Regions from separate parts of the Bermanella marisrubri genome, predicted to be linked through region 2. Evidence: riboswitches for the same ligand, from Rfam matches in the RefSeq annotation. Region 2 holds a riboswitch; the other holds the start of a gene.
The links. Region 2 has a riboswitch for cobalamin ahead of HF888_RS14290 (ABC transporter ATP-binding protein). Riboswitches for the same ligand answer to the same signal wherever they lie in the genome.

Region 1 (5,416 bases), 1.4 Mb from region 2:
TAGCGTGGTATAACCTTCTTCAATGTTTAACGCGGCGTATCCAGTGTTTTGATCAATAATGCTGACATCAGTAACATGAAATAAGGCATTAGACGTATTTAGTTCAGGGAAAGAGTTACCATCGACTAGCGTAGTAACACTGTAGTTTGAGATGTTAACTACTTCTAGACCGCCTTGGTTGACACCATAATCACCTCTATTAGCGATAAAAATATTACTTCCCTGAATGTCAAGTCCGACCGGATTTCTATGGTTAAGTTTGATACCTTTTAAACCTCCAGAAGATGTTTGCGTATCTATTTCGGTAATATTATCTGGGTCCGAAATGTCGAAAACAGCGAGGTAAGCTTCTTGAGCGGTGAAGTTCACGTCTTGGCGTTGTAGCAAAACGAATAGTTCGGAGCCAATGATTTTTGCACTGACAGCATTCGGACTACTGGCACCTTCCACAATGTAGTCGGAAAGATCTATGCTATTTCCTGTAAAAAAAATTGCTGCATCGCTTGCTGTTACATCAATCTCTTCGACGGTCGTTTGTCCGTAGCGAATAAGATACGCGAATTGATTATTTCTATGTTCAATGTGATAAGTATTCGCAGAACCAGTTTCGTTATCGTTGAGAGCAGAGTAATTCCAATTCGATGTTAGTTCGTTGTCACTAAGCGAGAGACTTTCTATTGTATCGATGCTGAAACGACCAATGTGATAAAGATTTTGATTGTATGCTTTCACTGTGTAATCAGATTTAGCTTTATTTAGGAATAATGAGGTTGTACTGGGATCACTCAAGCTACCAATAGAAACTTGGCTGCTAGTGTAGTCCGCGGAAATTTGTTGAACTGCAAATCGCTCTGAGTTTGTATCATCTTTAAAGAAGGCTATTGAGCTGGGCGGTACCTCAAATTCAATAGATTGACTAATACCATTATTTAATGGCTCTAGAATTTCTATGCTTGGATCGCTCGGATCCGATATTGAGATCCATAGTTGTCCATCTGGTGACGCAACGATATCAGATATTTTTATGGCTGATTCAGGGTGTGTATCACTACTACTGCCACATGCCGTGAGCAATATTAGGCTTAACAGGATTGCTATCTTTTTCATTATCGTTCCTCTTTCTTAAAAGTAATAAGCGCTATTTATCATCCACTGCCTGCCAACGACGGGACGATTGGTATAGTCATTAAATTGATTGTTGGTTAGGTTTTGTATGGATAAGGTGAGTGTTAAAGACGAGTACTCATATTCAAGATATGCATTGACGATTTCTCTTTCATCGCCTTCCGCCAGATTACTACGATCAATGTAGAGTTTGTCTGCGTATTGGTATTCTAAGTTACCCTTCCAATGGTGGTGAGAAAAACCAAGCTGGGTTTGTATCATATTGTGATAAATGCCGGGTAGTTGCTTGTTGTTAAATGATTTCACCTGTGTACTTTGGGTTTCACTATCGTATTGGCTTGTAGAAATTTGGTAGTACCAAAACTCTTTGTCTAAGCGAACCTTAAGCTCTAGCCCGGACATGGCTGCTTTACTTGTATTTTCGTACCTTCCTACACCACGGCTGTCATAGACAGCTACAATGGCATTGTCTAAGTCACGATGAAATAAAGATCCTGCTATCGAGACTTGTTTATATTGGTAGGGAAGTTCTATGAACCATTTTCGGCCAGTTTCTGCTTTTAAGTCCTGGTTTCCGATGAGCAAACCTCGATCACCAAATCGCTCAAATAAAGAGGGTATGCGAATATTCTTTTCAAACCCAATCTTGAGTCTAAGTTCATCTAGAGATGGACTATTAGCATCAAGTTCGTAGATAAGTGCGTACTGCTCATAGACATCATCTGACTGAGTTATTCGGGTATTATTTCGCTCGCTGTTTTCTTGATTAACTTGGAAGAGACTAGCTTGAGAGGTCAAAGAGTGTGTTTTATCTTGACTAAATACGGTAACAGAGCCGTTAGTATTCAACTGATATTGCTTAGCTTTTTGGTCACAACTGCCTTGAGGAGTAGTGCAGAGAAAACTATCATCGTCTAATCGATGTTGACTACTAAACTGATCGAACTTGGTCGTTATGCTAAGAAAGCTATAGATACTTTCGCTGCTGTAATCGGGTTTCCAGCTCAATTCAAGTTGCTCTTGATCATAAACATCGTCATTACTGCTCAGACCTATGGTTCCTTCAATATCCTTGAAGTTCTCTCTTTCTTGTTTGATGGATAGATGAAAATTTTGGGAGATTTTTGGCAAATTGAAAAATGATTTTTGATTCGAAGTAATGAGTATTCCATAGGATTTTTTTTCAAGGCTCGCTGAATTTAAAGGCGTGTTTCGGAAATAATCTGGTACACCTTTTTCAGAATGTGCAGCGTTAAGCTCAACGTTGGCGAGGCTATGAACATAATGGTATTGCGCAGATGTTATGGAAAACTCAGCATTTTTGAGTGATTGTTTTTGATTTTGCGCTTGGGGATTATCAGCAGGACTGGCGATTGGTAAGCGGTAATCGTTAGCAAACTTCTGATGACTAATTGATAGTCGTTGGTTTTTACCTATTGCGTAATGCATGCCGAAACGTTGCTTGCCATAGCTACCGACCCCAATGTTTAACGAAGAGGGGGTGGTTTTCTTTGTAATAATATTAATAGTGCCGCCAATACCTTGGTTGATACCTTGACTATGACTCGATGTGTGAATTTCTATACGTTCTATAAAATCAATGGGTAGCTTGTTAACATCGTAGGTGCCCCATTGAGATGAGTTAGTTGGGATGCCATTGATAAGTAAGCGGGTCTGCTGACTTGAAGCTCCTTGTATGCTCACTAGAACTGGATCGCCGGGCACACCTGAATCTAAAACCTGTAAACTGTTCACACTTTTTAAAGCATCGGACAAAAGTGAAAATCTTTTCTCGTTGCTTAAATCAACAACAATTAGTCCAGGAGGCTGTGTTAGGTGTGTTTCAGCTGTTGAGTAAATAGGTGATAGCTTAGTTTCGGCGCCGAGTGCGTTGTTGTGAGTAATAATTACACTGATACTCACTGTGGATAGAAAGCACAGTCTTGCTGTTAAGATATTTGTAATCAATTTGAACGGGAATAGCACACTAACCTACCAAGGTTAGGCGTCATAAAGTGTCAGCCAATAAAAACGAGTTGTATCACTGTACTGTCACTTAGTCGCCCACCGCAACTTAAGCTAAAACATGATTAGGCCGGTATCCGGGCTTACAACCTGAATGTACGTTAATTCGTTTACATTCTCATCAACGCCTTCCCAAGCGATTCGCTCAGTGGCGGGATGTTGATGATAGGTTGCTTACCGTTGCGGGGGCAGCACTGGAATAGAAGAGGCGAGTCAGATCGAATCGTCGCACCAGTTTCCCGTTTAACTCAGAATAAAGACGATAATTCTGAGCACCTAAAACTGGCGACATAGTACGAAACTATGATTCTACGGTCAAGATAGGAGGTTTTATAGGGAGCTGTAAGCTAAATTTAGTGCCTTTGCCAATACTACTTTGTACGTGCATCTGGCCTTTGTGGTGGGTGGTTATAATGAAGAACGACACTGATAAACCAAGTCCTGTCCCCATACCCACTTCTTTCGTTGTGAAGAAGGGCTCAAAAATATGTTTACAGGTATCGTCATCCATACCAGGACCGTTGTCTTCTACTGAAATGTAAGCGCTGTCATCATCTCTCCAAGTAGAGAGTGTAATCTCACCCTGCCATGAGTCTGGTTGTTGTTTACTGTACTCCTGTAGTGCTTGCGCAGCATTTTTTAATAGATTCAAAATTACTTGTTCTAATTCGGAAGAAATGCAGGGCACTGTCGGCAATGTTAAATCATAATTTTGCTTTAAATTAATGGACTGAAAATCATATCCCTCACTTAATCGATATTCATTGCGGGCTATGCTAATTGAGCGATTCAATATGCTATGAATATCCTGAGCTTGCAGACTCTTGGATGATTGGCGACTGAACTGCAGCATATTGCTGACGATAGTGGCCGCGCGTTCACCGGCACTGTAGATGTTCTCAAGAAAATCAAATATTTCTCGAGCTTGGATATAAGACACAACCTGATCCAATTCAAGCTCCAACTCGTTCGCCACTTCTTGATTGCGACTGATGGCTGGGTTAAGGCGACGTTTAATATTTTGGACTGTTTGCACTATGGCGCCTAAGGGGTTATTTATTTCATGCGCCATTCCTGCAGCCAGACCACCTAACGACATCATCTTTTCCGATTGGACCATCATATTTTCCATCTGGGTACGTTCCGTAACGTCATCGATCCGGATAACCGCACCTGATCGTGTTGTATCTAGCAAGGGGTAAATCGTGATATCTAGGAATTGTTCATCGTCTCCGATTGAATAAGCAACACGTTCGATCTTATTGATACTTTGTTTTTCTAATGAGTCAGTAATTTTTTGCAGATAAGGAAATAGAAAACCACAAGACTCCTCTAGAGGCTGATAGATTGCATTATCCCTTGGTACTTTGGTAAGTTCTGTTGCGCCTTTATTCCACTGGCTGACTTGTAAGTCTTGGTCGATGGCAATGATAGCACTAGGCATGGAGTCGATTATGTTATTTAGATAATGCTGAAAGTCAGTCAGTTTATGCTCAACTCTTGCTCTGACTTTTACTTCAAAAGCCAAGCGTTCATTAGTATCGTGCATTTTTTTTGATAGCTCGATAGCCCTTAAGCGAGACTGCTCGGCTTTTTCTTTTTCCTGTCGCATCATATAGTCATCTTGTTGGATACGATTGAGCATAAAGTTAAAATTTTCTGCCAATGTACCAACTTCGTCAGGATAAAAACGCCTGGCACGCAAACTATAGTTTTGTTCCAATGCGATCTCATTGGTGGTATCGGTCAATGATAGGATAGGGCGGGTAATCAGTCGGTTGATAAAATATAATATTACGTAAATCATGATAATGCCGCCGATGAGCAGCAACGCACTTATCACCATGATTTCGAACGCGAAGATTTTTAAAGTGTGTGCTTTAAGGTCTACCATTAAAGTAAAGCCAACCCCTGGAATTAATGCCCTAGATGAGCCGAGGGTAGCGGGGTCAAGATCCCCCAAGCTTGAAGGGAAATCTCCAGCTGATGAGGCATCGAGTCGACCTTGATAGTCGTAAACAGCCACGCCTTTTATATCAAAGTTATTCTGTTTTTTATTCAAATACACTAACCATTCTTCTGGGGATAGGCTTTGCGTATTGGGTGTGTAAAGCAAAGGAGTGAGTCCAGCTAGGTTTTCGTGCATGGGGTTTTTGTTCGCTAGCCATAAATTGCTCGTGAGATTCATAGCAAAAACACTCACCATGGAAATACTGAGCAACACGAGTGCTTTTTGTCGAACATTGATTTGGCGGAAAAATTGGCG
Region 2 (5,416 bases):
TCGCATTCTGTACTAATCGATAGTTTACACTTTATCGATATGAGAAAGCCGCCCTCGAATGAGAGGCGGCTTTTTTGTGTTTGAAAAAAACACCTCCACGCTAAAGTGTTAAGAGGCGACTTTCCAATACTGTAAAGTCGCCGCTGCTTTAGTATTAATAATCGACGCCTTTTCGAGCCTTAATACCGCTGGCATAAGCATGCTTAATATCTTTTACTTCACTGACGGTATCAGCCAGCTCTTGTAAAGCCGAACCCCCGCCACGACCGGTTACAACAACGCTTTGCTCCCGAGGACGATTGCGAATCGTATCCAGTATTTTCTCTTCATCTAAGTATTTATAGGCAATCATATAAGTTAACTCATCAAGCAAAACTAGATCGTATTGCGGATCACGTAACATACGCTCAGCATGAGCCCAGGTTTCTTCCGCCGCCTTGATATCACCGCCTCGATCTTGCGTATTCCAAGTAAAGCCTGTGCCCATTTGATAAAAGTCTTGCTCTTCAAAGTTAGGCAGTAGCGTTGCTTTTTCTTTTAAAAAGACTTCTTCGCCAGAAAGCTGTTGGCCTTTAATGAACTGAACCACCCCCACTTTTTGATCATAGCCCAGTGCGCGCAAAACCATACCAAAGCCTGAACTACTTTTACCTTTACCATTGCCAGTCAGTAAAATCAGAACACCACGCTCTTCATCCGCTTTAGCAATGTTGGCATCGACTTTCTCTTTCTGCTTTTGCATTTTTCGCTTGTGCGCTTCGTTCTTTGCTTGTTCACTCATAACTGTCTGCTTTTTTGTCTAACTTCGTCGAGTTTGTTACACACTTCTTTTGCCCCATCCATGACGCGCAAAGAGAAACGATGGAGTAAGTCTCCATCAATGAAGAAGATGTTGTTTTGTTTTACTGCAGGTATTTGCGGCCATTTTTGCCATAATCCCCCAGCTTGGCTATAACTACCATGGTCAGACGGTATAAAGATCGCTTGCGGTGCTTCAAGAATGACAGACTCTAAGTTGATCTGTGGATAGTCACTTAAACCACTATTGCTATCAACCACATTTTGACCATTGCAGGTTTCGAAGATCTCATTAATCCAGCTACCGCTTGCCATAGTTCTTAATGGTTGTTGCCATAACTGATAAAAAAAAGAAACGGATGATTTTGATTGATATTGTTGCGCAAGCTCAGTAAATGCTTCCCTAAATTCTACCTCTAAAGCGCGCGCCTTAGATTGTGTCCCTGTACTTTTCGCGAGCGCATTAAGTTCGTCCACAATACCAAACAAGGTTTTAGTCTCACTTCGATAGACATTTAGCCCAAGAGACTCCAGCTTATCTAAGTCTTGAGCCCGATTGCCGCCCTGCCATGCAACTATTAAATCTGGCCTGAGTTCGACAATACGTTCAATTTGTAATCCGTGAAAGCCGCCAATACGCTCTATATTTAATGCAGCCTTGGGATAATCTGCATGCTCTGTAGTTGCAATAATTCGCTCACCAGCACCTAAAGCAAATAATAACTCCACACTATGAGGAGAGAGTGCGATGATTCTTTGCGCTTCTTTCTGCTCAGCCAAAATCCCTGAGGCACTTAACATGAGCCCCATTGCGATTAAAGAGTGAATTACAATCGTATGCTTTTTATTTTTAAAGTTTGTACTTCTTAATAGGATATTCTGCATCATGAAAGTCAATATTGATTAGCCGCAGGACGACGTAAGACAAATAGAAAAAAGATACTACCGATAGCGGCAGTAATAATTCCAATAGGTAGTTCGTGGCCATCAAGCAAACTACGTGCAACTACATCGACCCACAGCATAAACACAGCACCAAGAAGTAGATTATAGATCAACTGTGTGAGGACACTGCCAAGGAATATGCGGCGAACAATGTGCGGAATCATTAAACCAACAAAGCCAATACCGCCCGTATGAGCCACAAGCATAGCAGTAAGAAACGAAGTAATAAGAAGCATAACAGTCCGTAACTTTTTAGCATTAACTCCTAATGTGAGAGCCTGTACATCACCCGCCAAAAGCGTATTAAGCGGTCGCCAAAGCAACATGCAAACAACTGCTGTGAAAATGATGCTTAGAAAGACAATCCCCACATCACTCCACTGAGCATGGGCGAAACTCCCAAGGGTCCAAAATAATACCGACGCTGCCGCTTGAGGGTCAGAAGCATAAAGCACCAAACTACTAAACGCACTGAGCATAAATGATGTTGCTACACCTGCGAGTACCAATCGCTCAACTTGTATACCCGTACCAGCGAGTGATAGCACCAGAAAAACGGCTACGACACTTCCTAGGAACGCAGCCAATGGAATCCCCAACGATTGAATAACAGGGAAATTGAATCCCAGAGTGGCACTGACGGATATAACCAGGACCGCACCTAACGTGGCGCCAGAACTGATACCAAATAAATAAGGGTCTGCTAACGAATTACGTGTAATAATTTGCAATACAAATCCGGCCATAGCCAAGCCAGCACCGGCCATCATTGCTAACAATACACGGGGCGCCCGCAACTCCAAGATAATCGTATGCGTAATGGCGTCCTTTTGTACGTCATTGCTTAACAATGAAGTCATCGCATTAATAACGTCAACGGTATCAATATCAGCAACACCAATACTGATTGCCATAAATGGGCTCAGTAAAAAGAGTACCGTCAAAAACAGATCAGAAAACTTCATCGCTTTATCTCATGATGTTTTAGGTTGCGAGGTGATTCATGAAATGCATAAGTAATTCGAATTTGATTTTCATCCAATGGGTATGAATCAACAATAGCGCAAGCTTGAAATACCTGTGAGATACGGTCCTCAGTGAGCACCTCTTTTGGAGTACCTTTAGCAACAAGCTGTCCGTGGTCTAGCAACAACAATTCGTCACAAAAAGCGGCAGCCAAGTTAAGATCATGAATTGACGCTAAAACCGTCTTATTTAAACGCTTAACACGGTGCAGTAAGTCGATTTGATAGTGCACATCTAAGTGATTGGTTGGCTCATCTAGGATAAGGAAGGGCGTATCCTGCACCAGTGCTTGCGCTAACATCACCCGTTGTTTTTCACCACCAGAGAGAGATACATATTCCTGCTTTGCTAACGGCAGTACATCCATGATTTCCATAGCGTTATCCACTTTGCGCTTATCGCTAGGTGACGGCCAATCTAACCATGATTTATTCGGCATTAAACCTAAGGCAACCACTTGCTTCACTAACATTCCCATGTGAGGAGTATGCTCTTGATGGATAACCGCCATACGCTGAGCTCTTTGCTTTACACTGAGAGAGGACAACGACTGGTTTTCAAATAACAACGCCGAATAGTCACATTCATATAGACCAAACAAACAGCGCATTAACGAAGACTTACCCGCACCATTAGGGCCCAGCAAACCCACAAACTGGTGTGGTTGAATATCAAAACTGATGTCATCAAGAATCGATCTAGTTTGTATTCTCCAAGATAGATTCTTAACACTTAACAATGGACTAGCCATCTTTTACCTGCTGATTGCAACGTCATTGCGGGAAGCACAATAGGTGCTTTAAGAGATGATGGGGACTCTCCACCAGGTTTTCCCGCCTGGAAACACATGGAACGGCATAATGCCAAGCTCCATGCTTGGGCTAACTTCAGGTATCTGGCTGGTACGTCTAAAACATACTCACAGTTGCGGGTACAGCCCTAGAATCTCACTAGGTTCCCTGAGGTCTTAGACAATAGTACCAAGACACTCGTTAGCATAGCCTGTTATACGCAGTTTTGATTGATGCGTCAATTGCTCAGCAGTGTGACGCGATTGAATCAAATGGCATGGAATGACGATGCAATAAGAAACCAGAGGGATTAGTTTTCTTAAAGCCTATATCTATTTTAACGATTAATAATAACGTCTTAGCGAAGACTAATTTGCTGACCATTATGTCAGTAATAATGCAGCCTACATACCACATCCATAGTATTAGCGTTATGAAATCGATCTACATTAATGGTTAAGTTTTCTTACTCTCAAATAAATATTTCTTAGTATTCGATAAGAAAAGCTGAGTGCTAGTATGCAGTCCGTTACTAGCTTAATTAACAATAAAAATAATCACCCAAACAAACTCAAGGGATGAGCTAGCACGGAACTATCACTACATTTTAGGAGACAGACATGGAAGAGCTAGCAACGGAAAATAGCGTTCAGGAATCTTTAGCTAATCGCTATAAACTAATCAATAACAAAACGTCTAATGATCCATTCCAAAAAGCTTATGACTTCGACTCTATTGATTTAATGCGCCAAGCAAATTGCTATGCATATTATCAAACCATTGATCAGAACGAAGGACCTGAAGCTATTGTGAATGGCAAGACTTGTACAATGCTCGGATCTAACAATTACTTGGGACTAACGATTGAACCTCGCGTTCGCCAGGCGGCGATTGACGCTATCGCACAGTTCGGAACAAGCTTAACAGGTTCTCGATTATTAAATGGCACACATGCATTACACGAAAAGCTTGAGGAAGAACTGGCCAAGTTTTTAAACAAAGAAGCTGCTCTCGTATTCACAACCGGCTATCAGGCAAATATCGGCATCACTACTGCTCTAGTAGGAAAAAATGATTATCTGATTTTAGACAAGTTTAATCACGCGAGCATTACTGATGGTGCTGATTTAGCGAAAGGAAAAACCGTATATTATCAGCACAATGATATGAACGATCTAGAACGTGTCCTTCAATCCATCCCAGAAGAGCATGGTAAAGTTATCATGGTTGATGGCGTCTTTAGTATGGAAGGTGACCTTGCAGATTTACCCAATATTAACAGACTCGCAAAAAAATACAGCGCTCGACTTGTAGTTGATGACGCTCATGGCGTTGGTGTAATTGGTGAAGCTGGTCGAGGTACCGCAAACTACTTCGGACTTGAAGATGATGTAGATCTGATTGCAGGTACATTCAGTAAAGCCCTAGCATCTATTGGTGGATTTGTTGCTGGCGATCGTAAAGTTATTGAAAGTATCAAGCACTTTGGTCGCTCAATTTTATTTTCGGCCAGCTTACCACCTGCCTCTGTTGCTGCCGCCTTGGAATCTCTTCGTATTATGCAGCAAGAACCACAACGGGTAGATCGATTGAACAAAAATGCACAATACATGCGCGAACAATTGCGAACTCGCGGCTTTAATATCGGCCATACCGAGACTCCCATCATACCAATCATAGTAGGCGAAGATATTAAAGCCTTAACACTGTGGCGTGAACTCTTAAAAGAAGGCGTTTACGTTAACGCTGTTATATATCCTGCTGTGGCGCGCAATCAAGCATTACTGCGAACGAGCTATACATCAGAGCACAGCCGAGAACAGTTAGATCGGGCCTTGGAAATCCTACAAAAAATG

Region 1: it holds a riboswitch for cobalamin, as region 2 does, so the genes downstream of both, HF888_RS04255 (TonB-dependent receptor) here and HF888_RS14290 (ABC transporter ATP-binding protein) in region 2, are expected to answer to the same signal.

Annotation. Positions count from the first base shown of each region.
Region 1 is NZ_CP051183.1:929,718-935,133, forward strand. Features, by position in the region: gene HF888_RS04250 (hypothetical protein) at 1-1,107, opposite strand, end outside; gene HF888_RS04255 (TonB-dependent receptor) at 1,123-2,901, opposite strand; cobalamin riboswitch at 3,202-3,445, opposite strand; gene HF888_RS04260 (ATP-binding protein) at 3,452-5,416, opposite strand, start outside.
Region 2 is NZ_CP051183.1:3,063,259-3,068,674, forward strand. Features, by position in the region: gene serA (phosphoglycerate dehydrogenase) at 1-16, shown strand, start outside; gene cobO (cob(I)yrinic acid a,c-diamide adenosyltransferase) at 155-781, opposite strand; gene HF888_RS14280 (cobalamin-binding protein) at 778-1,686, opposite strand; gene HF888_RS14285 (FecCD family ABC transporter permease) at 1,692-2,708, opposite strand; gene HF888_RS14290 (ABC transporter ATP-binding protein) at 2,705-3,520, opposite strand; cobalamin riboswitch at 3,639-3,778, opposite strand; gene HF888_RS14295 (aminotransferase class I/II-fold pyridoxal phosphate-dependent enzyme) at 4,181-5,416, shown strand, end outside.